DNA from 3 places in the Luteibacter sp. NPDC031894 genome. Region 2 is predicted to be linked to each of the others. Evidence: riboswitches for the same ligand, from Rfam matches in the RefSeq annotation. Region 2 holds a riboswitch; each other region holds the start of a gene.

Region 1 (4,164 bases), on a different contig from region 2:
GCGCGAGACGAACGGTGGCTTCCTCGTCGTCCTTGCGTTCCTGTTCCGGGTCCGGATCCTCTTTTTCGCGATCGAGCTGGATCCCGTAGAACGTGCGGGGGGCAAGCCTGGCGCGGAGCGTGTCTTCGTCACCGGCAAGGATTGCCGCCGCGAGGTCTCCCTCGACCCCGGAGGCGGTGAGTTCGCGGGTCAGCTCGTCGGCGCCCGCGGCACGCAGCGCGGCGTCGGCGCCCATGCGCTCCAGGAAATCGATGACGTTGGACATGTGTTCCCCTGTCGATGGCGCCGGACACCTCCCAGGTCCCCGTACGCCCTCCGATCATAGCGCGGCGGACCCGCCTGTCGGTGAAGATTGTCGTTCAGGACGCCCGGGCGAGCGCCGTCAGCCGGTCACGTATGGAGGGATCGGGCTCGAGGGCACGGCACGGTGGTACCGCGAGGGTATCGGACGTGCCCAGGGTGGTCTCCGGCAGGGTGGCGAGGGCGATGCGCTCGATGCGTGGATCCTGGAAGGGCAGGGTGGCCGCCCGGTAGACGATGACGTCGTGCTGCACCGGGTAGTGTCTTGCCAGGACGTCCGCGAGCACCGCGAGTCGCCGCGCGTCGGTGTCGAACCGCCCGCCGGTGAGGTCGCCGGCGATGCCTGCCTGCCAGAGCAACAACCAGGCGGAGGTGTCGACCACGCGGCGGTAGAGCATGAATTGCGTCGCTTCGAAATGCTGGCAGCCGACCCGGCCAGGATCTACGCCGAGATCGGCGTAGAGGCAGTCTTCCGACGATACCCCCGGTTCCATCCGGGCGACGTAACCCTCCTCCCGCGCTCGTGCCACGGCCTCGTGCGGTGCCTGTGCGAAGACGCCGGGATGGCCGTAGAAGACCCCACAGACCCGCCGGCCCGCACGGACTTCGCCAAGCATGGCGTCGACCATCTCCCGGTACGTCTCCTGGCGCGGCTTTTCCTCGCCGTACAGTGGCTGCAGGCTGCGCACGTCGCCGTGCATCCGGCGTACCCACTGTTCGACCAACCCGTCGGACACGCCGACGAAAACGACATCGGCCGACGCGATATGGCTGCGGGCCAATGGCGTGATGTGGGACCCGAGCGTCATGCCCACGCCCACGCAAGCGAGCGACCCGCGCGCCGTATTCGCCATTCGTCGTGCCCCGATGCCATCCCCGATGCGCCATCGTAGCGTCCGAGGCCCCGGCGTGCCCGCGAAACGCCACGACCCGGGCCCGAACATGGCCTTGGGGTGGCTCAGTATCTCGCCACCGACAAGGGGAGATATCGATGCACAGGACGCCAGGGCTGGACACGCTGCGCGCGATCGCGATCGTCTGGGTGATGCTGTTCCACAGTTTTTACGTCGGAGGCCTCGGCGAGGGCTACGGTGGGCTCGAACGCTCCGGCTGGATGGGCGTGGACCTGTTCTTCGTGCTCAGCGGTTACCTCATCGGATCGCAGGTGCTGGCATCGTTGCAGGCGACCGGGCGCCTCGATGTCGTGGGTTTCTACCGGCGCCGCGGCGTGCGCATCCTGCCGGCCTTCCTCGTGGTGTTCGCCATCTACGCGCTCTTGCCCGACTGGCGCGAAACGCCGGGCATGCAGCCGTTGTGGCAGTTCCCGACATTCACCTTCAACCTGCTGTTCGATACCAGCGACAACTACGCGTTCTCCCACGTCTGGTCGCTATGCGTCGAGGAGCATTTTTACCTCGCGTTCCCCTTCCTCGCCTTCGCGCTGACGCGCCGGCCAGCGGTCTGGAAGTTCGTCGCGGTGTGCGCCGTCGTAGTCCTCGGCGGCATGGTCCTGCGTGCCTGGTTGTGGACGCACGTGGTGGCGCCGGTGCAAGCGGCGGGCGGAAATGCCGGACTGGCATACCTGCGCCACCTCTACTACCCGACGTGGTCGCGCCTCGACGGACTCCTGGCTGGCGTCGTACTGGCGGCGTGCCGCGTCTACCGGCCGGCGATCCTCACGCGGTTGCGGGCACACACGACGAGGCTGCTTGTCACGGGCCTGGTCCTGCTCGCGGCATCGCTCGTCATGTTCGACGGCGCACGGACCGCGTTCTGGCCCTGCGTCATCGGGTACCCGCTGCTTTCGGCGGCCATGGCTGTCTTTGTCATCGCGGCGAGCGGAGGGACGTGGCTGGCCCGGCTCCAGGTTCCCGGCGCGGGCTGGCTTGCCGGTACCTCTTACAGTCTCTACCTCAGCCACAAACTCGTGTTCGCGCTGGTGGAAAGGGGCCTGGACGGACGATGGGCCGACGACCGCTACCTGCGTTTCGGCCTCTTCGCCGCCGCGACCCTCGCCGGCGGCGCCTTGCTGCACTACGCCGTGGAACGGCCGTTCCTGCGCTGGCGCGACCGGCGCGTTCCCGCTTCGGCTACACTGTCGCCGCCCAAGGTGATCCAAGGCGTCAGCGCCGCGGATTGAAACGGGAATCCGGTGACGCGCGCGGTCTCCATGCCGCCGCCATTCCGGAGCTGCCCCCGCAACGGTAGGCGAGCAAGAGGACGGCATCCAGCCACTGTGCCCTCGAGGCATGGGAAGGCGCCGCCCGGCAGGCCCCACGGCCTGCGCTCGCGAGCCCGGAGACCGGCCTCGAGGTACACCGGACAGGCGGAGGGCCATGTCGTGGGTGGCCGTCGAGCACGCCCCGCCGGCAATCCCGCATTCCCTGCTCCCGTCCCTCGCCATTCATGCCGCGCGGGTTGGCGCGGTCAGCAGGGAGTTACACCGTGTCGTTTCGTTCCTCCACCCTCGCGGTCGCCATCGCGACGGCCTTCCTCGTGCCCGGCGTGTCGTTCGCCGCCGACGCTTCCACGGACCTGGACAAGGTCGTGGTCACCGCCAGCCGTACCGAGCAAGCGCTGGGACAGGTGCTTGCCGCCTCCACGGTGCTCGACCGCGCGGACATCGAGCGCCTGCAACCGCGCTCCCTGGCCGACCTGCTCGGCAGGACGCCCGGTGTCTCGATCGCCAACAATGGCGGGCCCGGCAAGGCCACCTCCGTCTTCATGCGTGGCACTGAATCCGACCACGTGCTCGTGCTCGTCGACGGCGTGAAGGTGGGTTCCGCCACCTCCGGCACCGCAGCCTTCCAGGACATCCCGGTCGACCAGATCGAGCGCATCGAGATCGTGCGCGGGCCCTACTCGAGCCTGTACGGATCCGATGCGCTCGGTGGCGTGATCCAGATCTTCACCCGCCACCCCGACGGTGCCTTCGTACCGAATGCCTCCATCGGTGTCGGTAGCTACGGCACCGTGCGCGGTTCCGCCGGCTTCGCCGGTCGCGGCGCGCAGGGTTGGTACTCGGTCGAAGCAAGCCACGACCAGACCGATGGCATCAATGCCTGTCGTGGCAAGCCCAGCCCGGGCGGTGGCGGCTGCTTCACGTACGAGCCGGACAAGGACGGCTATCGCAACAACGCGCTGTCGTTGAAGGGCGGTTGGCGCTTCGACGAACAGTGGGATGCCGACGCCAACGCGACGCGCACGGAAGGCCGCAACCACTACGACGGCACGAGCAGCAACTTCGCCGAGTCCGCGACCCAGGTGCTGGGCGGCCGACTGCGCTACAAGCCCGCGCAGGAGGTCGTGGTGACGGCGAACCTCGGCCGTAGCGACGACCTTTCCACCGACTACGAGAACGGGACGTACGCCGATACGTTCAACACGCACCGCGACCTCGCTTCGGTGCAGGCGGACATCGGCCGGGTCGCCGGTGGCGCCGGCCTCACCACGGTGGGCTTCGATTGGCAGCGCGACCGCGTCGTGGGCAACACCGATTACCTGGTCGACGCGCGACGCAACCATGCGTTGTTCGCGCAATGGCAGGGCGAGTTCGGCGACAGCTCCGTGCAGGGCAGCCTCCGTCGCGACGATAACAGCCAGTTCGGCGGCAAGACGACCGGCAGCCTGCAATACGGCTATGCGCTGACGACGACCCTGCGCGTCACCGGCAGCTACGGCACCGCGTTCAAGGCGCCCACGTTCAACGATCTCTACTATCCGGACTACGGCAATCCCGACCTCGGTCCCGAAACGTCGCGGAACTGGGAGCTGGGACTGCGCGGCACCCCTGGCTGGGGCGGCTGGTCGCTCAACGCGTTCCAGAATCGGATCGACAACCTGATCGTGTTCGACGCCAGCCTC
Region 2 (4,164 bases):
GGTCGTCCTGTATACGGCGCGCAGCTGCTCGGGAATCGCGCCTATGCCCTGGACCGAACCCTCCGCCAGCTTGATCTGGTCGCGAACCTCCGCGGTCCAGAGCCCGAGCGTCTTCAGCTCTTCCACCAGGTACCGGTTGACGACGAGGAAGTCGCCGGAGAGCGTCTCGCGCTTGAAGAGGTTCGACACCTGCGGCTCGATGCATTCGTAGCAGCCGGCGATGGACGCGATGGTGGCCGTGGGCGCGATGGCGATCAGCAGTGAATTGCGCAGGCCCTTTGCCTTGATCTTTTCGCGTAGTTCGGCCCAGCGAGCCTCCCTGCCCGTGGGGGTGGCGGCGGGCCAGTAATCGAACTGGAGCTCGCCGTTCGCCGCGCGACTCTCGTCGAAGCCCGGATGGGCGCCATCGCGTCCGGCAATCTCGTTGGACATCGACAGCGCGTGGAAGTAGATCTCTTCGGCGATGCGCGTGGAGAGATTCCTTGCCTCATCCGAATCGAACGGCAGGCGAAGCTTGAAGAAAACGTCCTGCAAGCCCATCACGCCAAGCCCGACGGGGCGCCATTTCATGTTCGCCGTCTTCGCCGTGGCGATGGGATAGAAGTTCAGGTCGATGACGCGGTTGAGCTGGCGCACGGCGGTGCGGACCGTCGTGGCGAGTTTGTCGTAGTCGAAACGTCCGTCCACGACATGGCGGGCGAGGTTGATCGAGCCGAGGTTGCACACCGCGGTCTCGTTCTCGTTGGTCACCTCGAGGATCTCGGTGCAGAGGTTCGACAGGTGGATGACGTTCTGCGGCAACGCGGTCTGGTTGCTCGTGGCGTTGGAGCGGTCCTTGAACGTCATCCAGCCATTGCCCGTCTGCGCCAGCGAACGCAGCATGCGTGCATAGAGTTCGCGGGCCTTGATCGTCTTCGCCGCGAGCCCGGCCGCCTCGGCCGTCTCGTAGGCGGCGTCGAACGCGGCGCCCCACGTGTCGACGAAGTGCGGCACGATCTTCGGGTCGAACAGCGACCAGTCACCATCGGCCTCCACGCGCCGCATGAAGAGGTCCGGCACCCAATTGGCGAGGTTGAGGTTGTGCGTGCGGCGCGCATCGTCGCCGGTGTTCTCGCGCAGTTCGAGGAACTCCTCGATGTCGGCGTGCCACGACTCGAGGTACACACAGGCGGCGCCCTTGCGCTTGCCGCCCTGGTTGACGGCGGCGACCGAGGCGTCGAGCGTCTTCAACCACGGCACCAGACCATTGGAATGGCCATTGGTGCCCTTGATGAGCGACCCGCGCGAACGGATGCGCGAATAGGCGAGGCCGATGCCGCCCGCGAACTTCGACAGCTGCGCCACGTCGCCATACTTGGCGTAGATGGATTCCAGGGCGTCCTGCGGCGAGTCGAGCAGGAAGCAGGAGGAAAGCTGCTCATGCGCCGTGCCGGCGTTGAACAGCGTCGGCGAGCTGGCGAGGTACTCGAGCGACGACAGCATGCGGTAGAGCTCCAGCGTCTCGGCCACATCGTTGCCGCCGAGGGCGCAGGCGATACGCATGAAGAAGTACTGGGGTGTCTCGATGACGAAACGCTTCGTCGGGTGGCGCAGGAGGTACCGGTCGTAGACCGTGCGCAGACCGAAGTATTCGAAGCGGCGTGACGCGCCCAGGTCGATCGCGTCGTTGAGCTTGCGCGCATTGACCTGCACGAAGTCACGCAAGCGCTCGTTGAGGATCCCCAGCTCGAAGCCCGTGGCCACCGACTGCGAGAACGACTGGATTTCCTGGCCGGCCACTTCCTTGTCGATGAAGGCGGAAAGCAGGCGCGCGGCAAGCTGACCGTACTCCGGCTCCTCGGCGGTGAGGGCCGCGGCCGTGCGGATCGAGAGCTGGTCGAGTTCCTGCGTGGTGGCGCCGTCGTAGAGCCCGCCGATCGTCTTCAGCGCCACGCGCATCGGGTCGACGGCATGGAGGCCGTCGGCGCTGCGCGTCACCGCGCGCACGATCTTGTTCACATCGACGGCTTCCTGTCCGCCATTGCGCTTGGTCACGCGCATCTGCCCGGGATTGTGTGGTGGCGTCAGGGCAAAGGCGGGCGGCGGGGCGTCCTGGCGATAGCCGGCGGAAACAGGAATGGCGGCGGCTTCGGCCGTCTCGGTGCGCTCGCGCGCGGCGGTATCCATCGTGGTCATGTGTGGCGTGCCCCAGGGCCAGGTCCAAACTCCCGTTCCCTCGGACGGGGCTCGAAGTGGCGACGCCTGCACGGAAAGGGCCGGGACGGAGCTCGCCAAGGGCGGCACCGATCCGCGACGCGCTTCCCCGCGGAAGCCGTCACTGCAATCGGCACCGATCAGGCACCGATTGCTGGCAGGTCTTCGGACTCGTGGACGGGGCCGTGAGGCCTTGCCTACCCGTCGCTTCCCAGTCGCGGAGGACCAGTGCATTGAACGGGATCGTTTCCACTTACCGCTGCGGGGCAGTTCCGGATTCGCACCGGATTCCCTATTAAGTCCGACGGGCAGTCGCGCCTCTCCGGACACCAGCGAGACACACGATATAGGCCTCAGGCAGGCAGGTCAACACCACATCTAGTGATCGCCGGGCGAATCTCGACAGCGCGCGGCTTGTAGCAATCGTGTGAAGATCATCTACACAAAGACAACGAGGCTCCAACGATAGAATCTGCGCCCACCGGACAAATACCACCCAGAGGCCGATGCCACCCTCCACCGTGCACCCTGCCGAGAACGGCGACGAAAGCGGCGAACTAGCCGCCGGCCTTACCCAGGAACAGCTGCGCCAGGCGCAGAAGATGGACGCCATCGGGAAGCTTACCGGCGGCGTCGCACACGACTTCAACAACCTCCTGCAGGTCATCAGCGGAAACCTCCAGCTGCTGGCCTCCGACGTCGCCGGCAACCCCCGGGCGGAACGCCGCCTCGCCAACGCGATGGCCGGCGTGGCCCGTGGCTCCAAACTGGCCGCGCAACTGCTGGCTTTCGGCCGCCGCCAGCCCCTGGCGCCCAAGGTGGTGAACATCGGCCGCTTCGTCCGCGACATGGACGACCTCCTGCGCCGCGCGCTGGGCGAGGAGATCGAGGTGGAGACGGTGATCGCCGGTGGCCTTTGGAATACGCTGGTCGATCCCGGCAACGTCGAGAACGCGCTGCTGAACCTCGCGATCAATGCGCGTGACGCCATGGAGGGGCGCGGCCGGCTCACCATCGAAGCGGGCAACGCGCTGCTGGATACCACGTACGCTTCCGCGCACGGCGACCTTCGCGCGGGCCAGTATGTGATGATCGCGGTTACGGACACGGGCAGCGGGATCGCGCCGGACATCATCGACCAGGTCTTCGAGCCGTTCTTCACCACCAAGCCCGAAGGGCAGGGCACCGGCCTTGGCCTGTCGATGGTCTATGGCTTCGTAAAGCAGTCGGGCGGCCACGTTAAGATTTACAGCGAACAGGGACACGGCACCACGGTTAAGATTTACCTGCCGCGTTCGACCCAGGGCGAGGACCGTGTGGTGGACATCGAGGAAGAAGACCTGCGTGGTGGCGACGAGACCGTCCTTGTAGTGGAGGACGACGACGCCGTGCGCGATACCGTGGTCGCCATGCTCGGTGACCTCGGTTACCGCGTGCTGAAGGCGCGCGATGCGGAAAGCGCGCTGTCCATCATCGAAAGCGGCATCGCCATCGACCTGTTGTTTACCGACGTGGTCATGCCGGGGCCCCTGCGCAGCCCGGAACTCGCGCGGAAGGCCAGCGAGCGGCAGCCCGGCATCGCGGTGTTGTTCACCTCTGGCTATACCGAGAACGCCATCGTCCACGGCGGCCGCCTGGACGAGGGCGTGGAACTGCTGAGCAAGCCATACACCCGGGACCAGCTCGCCCGCCGCGTGCGCTTCGTGCTCGCCGACAAGGCGCGGAAGGCTGCCACGTCGGCCACACCCGCCACGTCGGCGGCCGCGACTCCGGCTCGCCCGCCGCTTCGCGTGCTCGTCGTGGAAGACGATGCGCTGATCCGCATGTCCATCGCGGAGATGCTGGAAAGCCGTGGGCATGTGGCGCTGGAGGCCGGCGACGGCAACGAGGCGCTGCGGATACACGCCTCGCAGCCAGTCGACGTGCTCTTGGCGGATGTTGGCCTGCCCGGCATGAACGGCGTGGAGGTCG
Region 3 (4,164 bases), on a different contig from region 2:
ACGTCCCAGGTCACGCCGAGGCGGGGTGCCAGCTGGTGACGCTGCTTCACGTAGGTAGCGCCATCGCCATTGATGTTCTTGAACTGTTCGTTGCGCAGGCCGATGGACGCCATCCAGCGATCGGTCACCTGCCAGCGATCTTCAATGAACTGGGCTTCCTGCTCCACCTTCACGTTCGCGCCGGTCGCAAAGAGACGCTTCTGGGCGAAATAGTCGACGCCGGGCGGCGCAACAATGCCGCGGCTCGGGATATCGCCAGCCGGCCCGTAGATCCAGCGGTAACCGCCTTCATAGACGTTGCCCGAGTACGATTCCAGCGTCTGGTTATCGACACCTGCGCGCAGATCGTGGGCGCCGAGAACGTATTCAACGTCGAGACGCCAACCGTGAGTCTTGTCCTGTGCACCTTCACCGAGAACCGTGCCATTGACGAGGCCGCAACCCGTGATGCGATCGGGCTGGGCCCGGTTGTCGACGATCCAGGGGCAGTTCGGATTGCTGGCATAGGACAGGTTGCGCTCATGGACGGTCTTGGTGTGGCCGTACAGCGCGTTGACCGTCAGGTTGTCCGTGATGTAACCGGTGTACTTGCCGATGTATACATCACCGCCAGGCGCGGACCCGGCCTGTGCATCGAAGTTTTTGAGGTTGTCGGTGCCGATGTATGCGCCGCGGGCGCTGCGGTTGTAGTCGTACGCGTAGACGCTGCGCTCGATGTTGCTCTTGTCACCGAGGCCCGTGATTTCCAGGAGGTGGTTGTCGGTGATGTTCCAGTCGACCTTGGCCAACCATTTCGTGGCCTTCGATTCCTGGTAGGTGCGCTGCGGCGCCACGATGCTGCTGGTATTACGGCTATCGGATCGAGTGAAGTCGCCGGCCGCGAACAGGAACAGCTTGTCCTTGATCAGCGGGCCGCTGATGTAGCCGGTGTACTGCGTGTCGGTGCTCTTGTTGCGGCCGCGGTCCTGCCACAGCGTACCGTCCTCGCGGTAGATGCTGCGGGGCTTCTGGCGCAGGCCCTGCGGCGTGACGTAGAGGCCGACACCGGCCTTCCAGTCGTTACCGCCGCGCTTGGTGACGATGTTGATCACGCCGCCGGTCGAGCGACCGTATTCCGCGCCGTAACCGCCGGTGAAGATCTGCTGCTGGTCGATCGCGTCGAAAGGCAGGCTGGTGAAGCCCAGGCCCGTGAGCGCGTTCGTGACGGAGTAGCCGTTGATGTAGTACTGGTTCTCGGATGCGGACGCGCCACCGAACGAAGCCACGTTGCCGTAACGCGCGTCGCCAGCCACGACGCCGGGCGCGAGCAAGGCCGCCGCAGTGACGTCACGGGCGAGCGGAATCTTCTGAAGCTGCTGGGCGGTCAGGACAGTACGGGAGTCGACGGACGAGACGTCGATGGCGGGAAGCACGTTGCCCGTGACCTGAACACCCTCGAGGTTCTGTGCCTCCGTATTCGTCGCGCTGGCTGCGCCGGCGAATGAGACGTCCACGCCACCACCGATGTTTACCTGGACATTGTCGCGGCTTTCGACAACCTGATCGCCTCGCTCGACAGTGACTTTGTAGACGCCGACCGGCAGGGAGCTGACGCGGTAACGACCATCGGCATCGACGGCGACCTTGCGGTCGAAACCGGTATCGACGTTGGTCAGATGAACGGAGGCGCCTTCAGGCTGCGAGACGCGGCCGAAAATGACACCCGAAGCGTTGGACTGGGCAAGCACGGCGCCGCTGGCAAAGCAGAGGGCGAGCGCGGTGCAGAGGGTTGAGCGGCGAAGGACGCCGTTACGGCGGGTGGAACGATGCATGTTTTGTCTCCCCAAAGAAACAGCAAGAAGGTCCGTCGCCGTGACTGGAATACGGACCTTTGTTCTCGATGGCCGCCTTTCGTGTCCGCCTCCACGCATCCTCCCCAGGATGGGTGGGTGGCCGACACGCCCCCGTGGCGCAAGAACCCGCGCCCCTACGGCAATCCGTTACGCTTGTAATCGAAATATTTCGCGGTCGTCAAGACCCCGTTAAGGTTTCGGTGAAAAAATCGTGACAGTCGAAGCACTTGCGAAGTACTATCCGCCACGTTCGGGTGGCCTTCCGGCGCAAGTTGGAAGGCTGAAACGGGAAGCCGGTGCGCCACCTGGGTGGCAAGGCCGGCACTGCCCCCGCAACGGTATGCGTCATCGGGAAGGCGTTTCGCGTTTTCCTGCGGTCCGGTCGTAAGCCACTGCGCAAGCGGGAAGGCGCCGGAGCCGGCCATCGGCGATGGCTGACGCGAGTCCGGAGACCGGCCCGATGACCGCCCGCCCCTCATGGGGTGGGTGTCCCTGTTTCGGTCGATTCGCGGAGGGCGGATCCGGACAGCTTCCGGGTTCCCTCCCCGTTCGCCGTTCGTCTGCGTCCTCCCTCGGCCCCGTGCGTTTGGCCGCGATGGCGGCAGAGGAAGACGGTGTGATGAAGAAGACCCTGCTCGCGACGGCGTTGCTGTCGACGACCGCCATGGCCCATGCGGCCGACGCGCCCGATCGGCTCGACGCCGTGGTGGTCACGGCCAGTCGTTTCGCGATGCCCCTGGACCAGGTGCTGGCACCTGTCACGGTGATCACGCGCGAGGACATCGAACGCCTGCAGCCGCTCAGCGTCCAGGACCTGCTCGCCGGACTGCCCGGCGTGGCCCTGTCCAATACCGGCGGCATCGGGCAACAGACCTCGCTGTTCATGCGCGGCACGAATTCCTCGCACACGCTCGTGCTGGTCGACGGCGTCCGGGTCGGCACCGTGGGCGCCGGCCTTCCCGCGTACGAGCAGCTGCCCGTCGAGCAGATCGACCGGGTGGAGGTGGTGCGTGGCCCGCGTTCCGCGCTGTACGGCTCCGACGCGATCGGCGGCGTCATCCAGATCTTCACCCGTCACGGCAGCGCAGGCGAAGCGCCGACGCCGACGATCGCCATCACCGGGGGTAGCCACGGGTATACGGCGGGACAGGTCGGACTTTCCGGCGGTACCGCGCACGGCTGGTACAACGCCAGCCTGGGCGGCCAGTACACCTCGGGCATCAATGCCTGCCGCGTCGGCGCCGCGGCTGCCTTTGCCGGCTGCTTCACCGACGAACCCGACCACGACGCGTATCGGACCTACAACGGCGCCCTCTCTGGCGGCTACCGCTGGGACGACGGCACGGAACTGACCGGCAGCTGGCTGCGAAGCAAGGGCGACATCCACTACGACGGCGATTTCCAGAACGTCACCCGGCGCTCGCAGCAGGTGGCGGGCGCGAAATTGTCCTTTGACGCACTCGCCGAGTGGCGCGTGTCGCTGGCCGTGGGCCAGAACCAGGACCGCGCCGACAACTATCTCGACGGTGCCGACAAGACGCTGGATTTCGTGCACTACGGCGTCGACGACGCGCGCGTGGGCTACCTCTATTCGAAGCGCAACCAGGCCTCCTGGCAGAACGACATCACGCTGACGAAGGACCAGGTCCTTACCGCGGGTGTCGATTTCCAGCAGGAAAAGCTGGAGAGCGATACCGCCTACCTCGCCGATTCGCGCAATAACACGGGCGTCTTCGTGCTTTACCGTGGCCTGTTCGGGCCGCATGAGCTCGAACTTTCCGCCCGCCACGACCACAACACCCAGTTCGGCAACCACACGACGGGTTCCGCGGCGTATGGCTTCCGCTTCGACAGCGGCATGAAGATCACGGCGTCTTATGGCACGGCCTTCCATGCGCCGACCTTCAACGACGAGTTCTATCCCTACGGCACGCCGGTAAACCTCAAACCCGAGAAGTCGCGCACGGCGGAGATCGGCCTCTCCGCGCGGCCGGGCATCTGGACCTGGGCCGTGAACGCCTACCGCACCGATGTCGACGACCTGATCGGCTTCGACGCCAGTTTCCTGCCGATCAACGTGAGCAAGGCCCGTATCCGCGGTCTCGAAGGCCAGGCAGGCGCGGACGTCGACGGCTGGCACGTCCGCGGCTACCTCACGTTCCAGCAGCCGGAAAATCGTGACGGTGGCGTCCAGCAGGACAACCTGCTCGCCCGCCGGCCGCGGCGCATCGCCCGCGCGGATATCGACAAGGACATGGGCACCTTCACCGTCGGCGGCTCGCTGAACGCCGCCGGGTACAGCTACGACGACGCGGCCAATACTCGTCGACTG

What was found. A riboswitch is a leader RNA that binds a small molecule or an ion and turns the genes downstream of it on or off. The one in region 2 is predicted to bind cobalamin.
Region 1: another riboswitch for cobalamin. It lies ahead of btuB (TonB-dependent vitamin B12 receptor); the one in region 2 lies ahead of ACQKIE_RS17525 (ribonucleoside-diphosphate reductase subunit alpha).
Region 3: another riboswitch for cobalamin. It lies ahead of ACQKIE_RS09145 (TonB-dependent receptor domain-containing protein); the one in region 2 lies ahead of ACQKIE_RS17525 (ribonucleoside-diphosphate reductase subunit alpha).

The regions. Positions count from the first base shown of each region.
Region 1 covers NZ_JBNNMV010000002.1:197,498-201,661, reverse strand. The annotation lists gene ACQKIE_RS06915 (hypothetical protein) at 1-265, opposite strand, end outside; gene ACQKIE_RS06910 (SAM-dependent methyltransferase) at 360-1,154, opposite strand; partial or broken gene ACQKIE_RS06905 (acyltransferase family protein) at 1,292-2,392, shown strand; cobalamin riboswitch at 2,392-2,625, shown strand; gene btuB (TonB-dependent vitamin B12 receptor) at 2,707-4,164, shown strand, end outside.
Region 2 covers NZ_JBNNMV010000008.1:84,273-88,436, forward strand. The annotation lists gene ACQKIE_RS17525 (ribonucleoside-diphosphate reductase subunit alpha) at 1-2,175, opposite strand, end outside; cobalamin riboswitch at 2,333-2,542, opposite strand; gene ACQKIE_RS17530 (response regulator) at 2,700-4,164, shown strand, end outside.
Region 3 covers NZ_JBNNMV010000002.1:704,450-708,613, reverse strand. The annotation lists gene ACQKIE_RS09150 (TonB-dependent receptor) at 1-1,811, opposite strand, end outside; cobalamin riboswitch at 2,068-2,307, shown strand; gene ACQKIE_RS09145 (TonB-dependent receptor domain-containing protein) at 2,452-4,164, shown strand, end outside.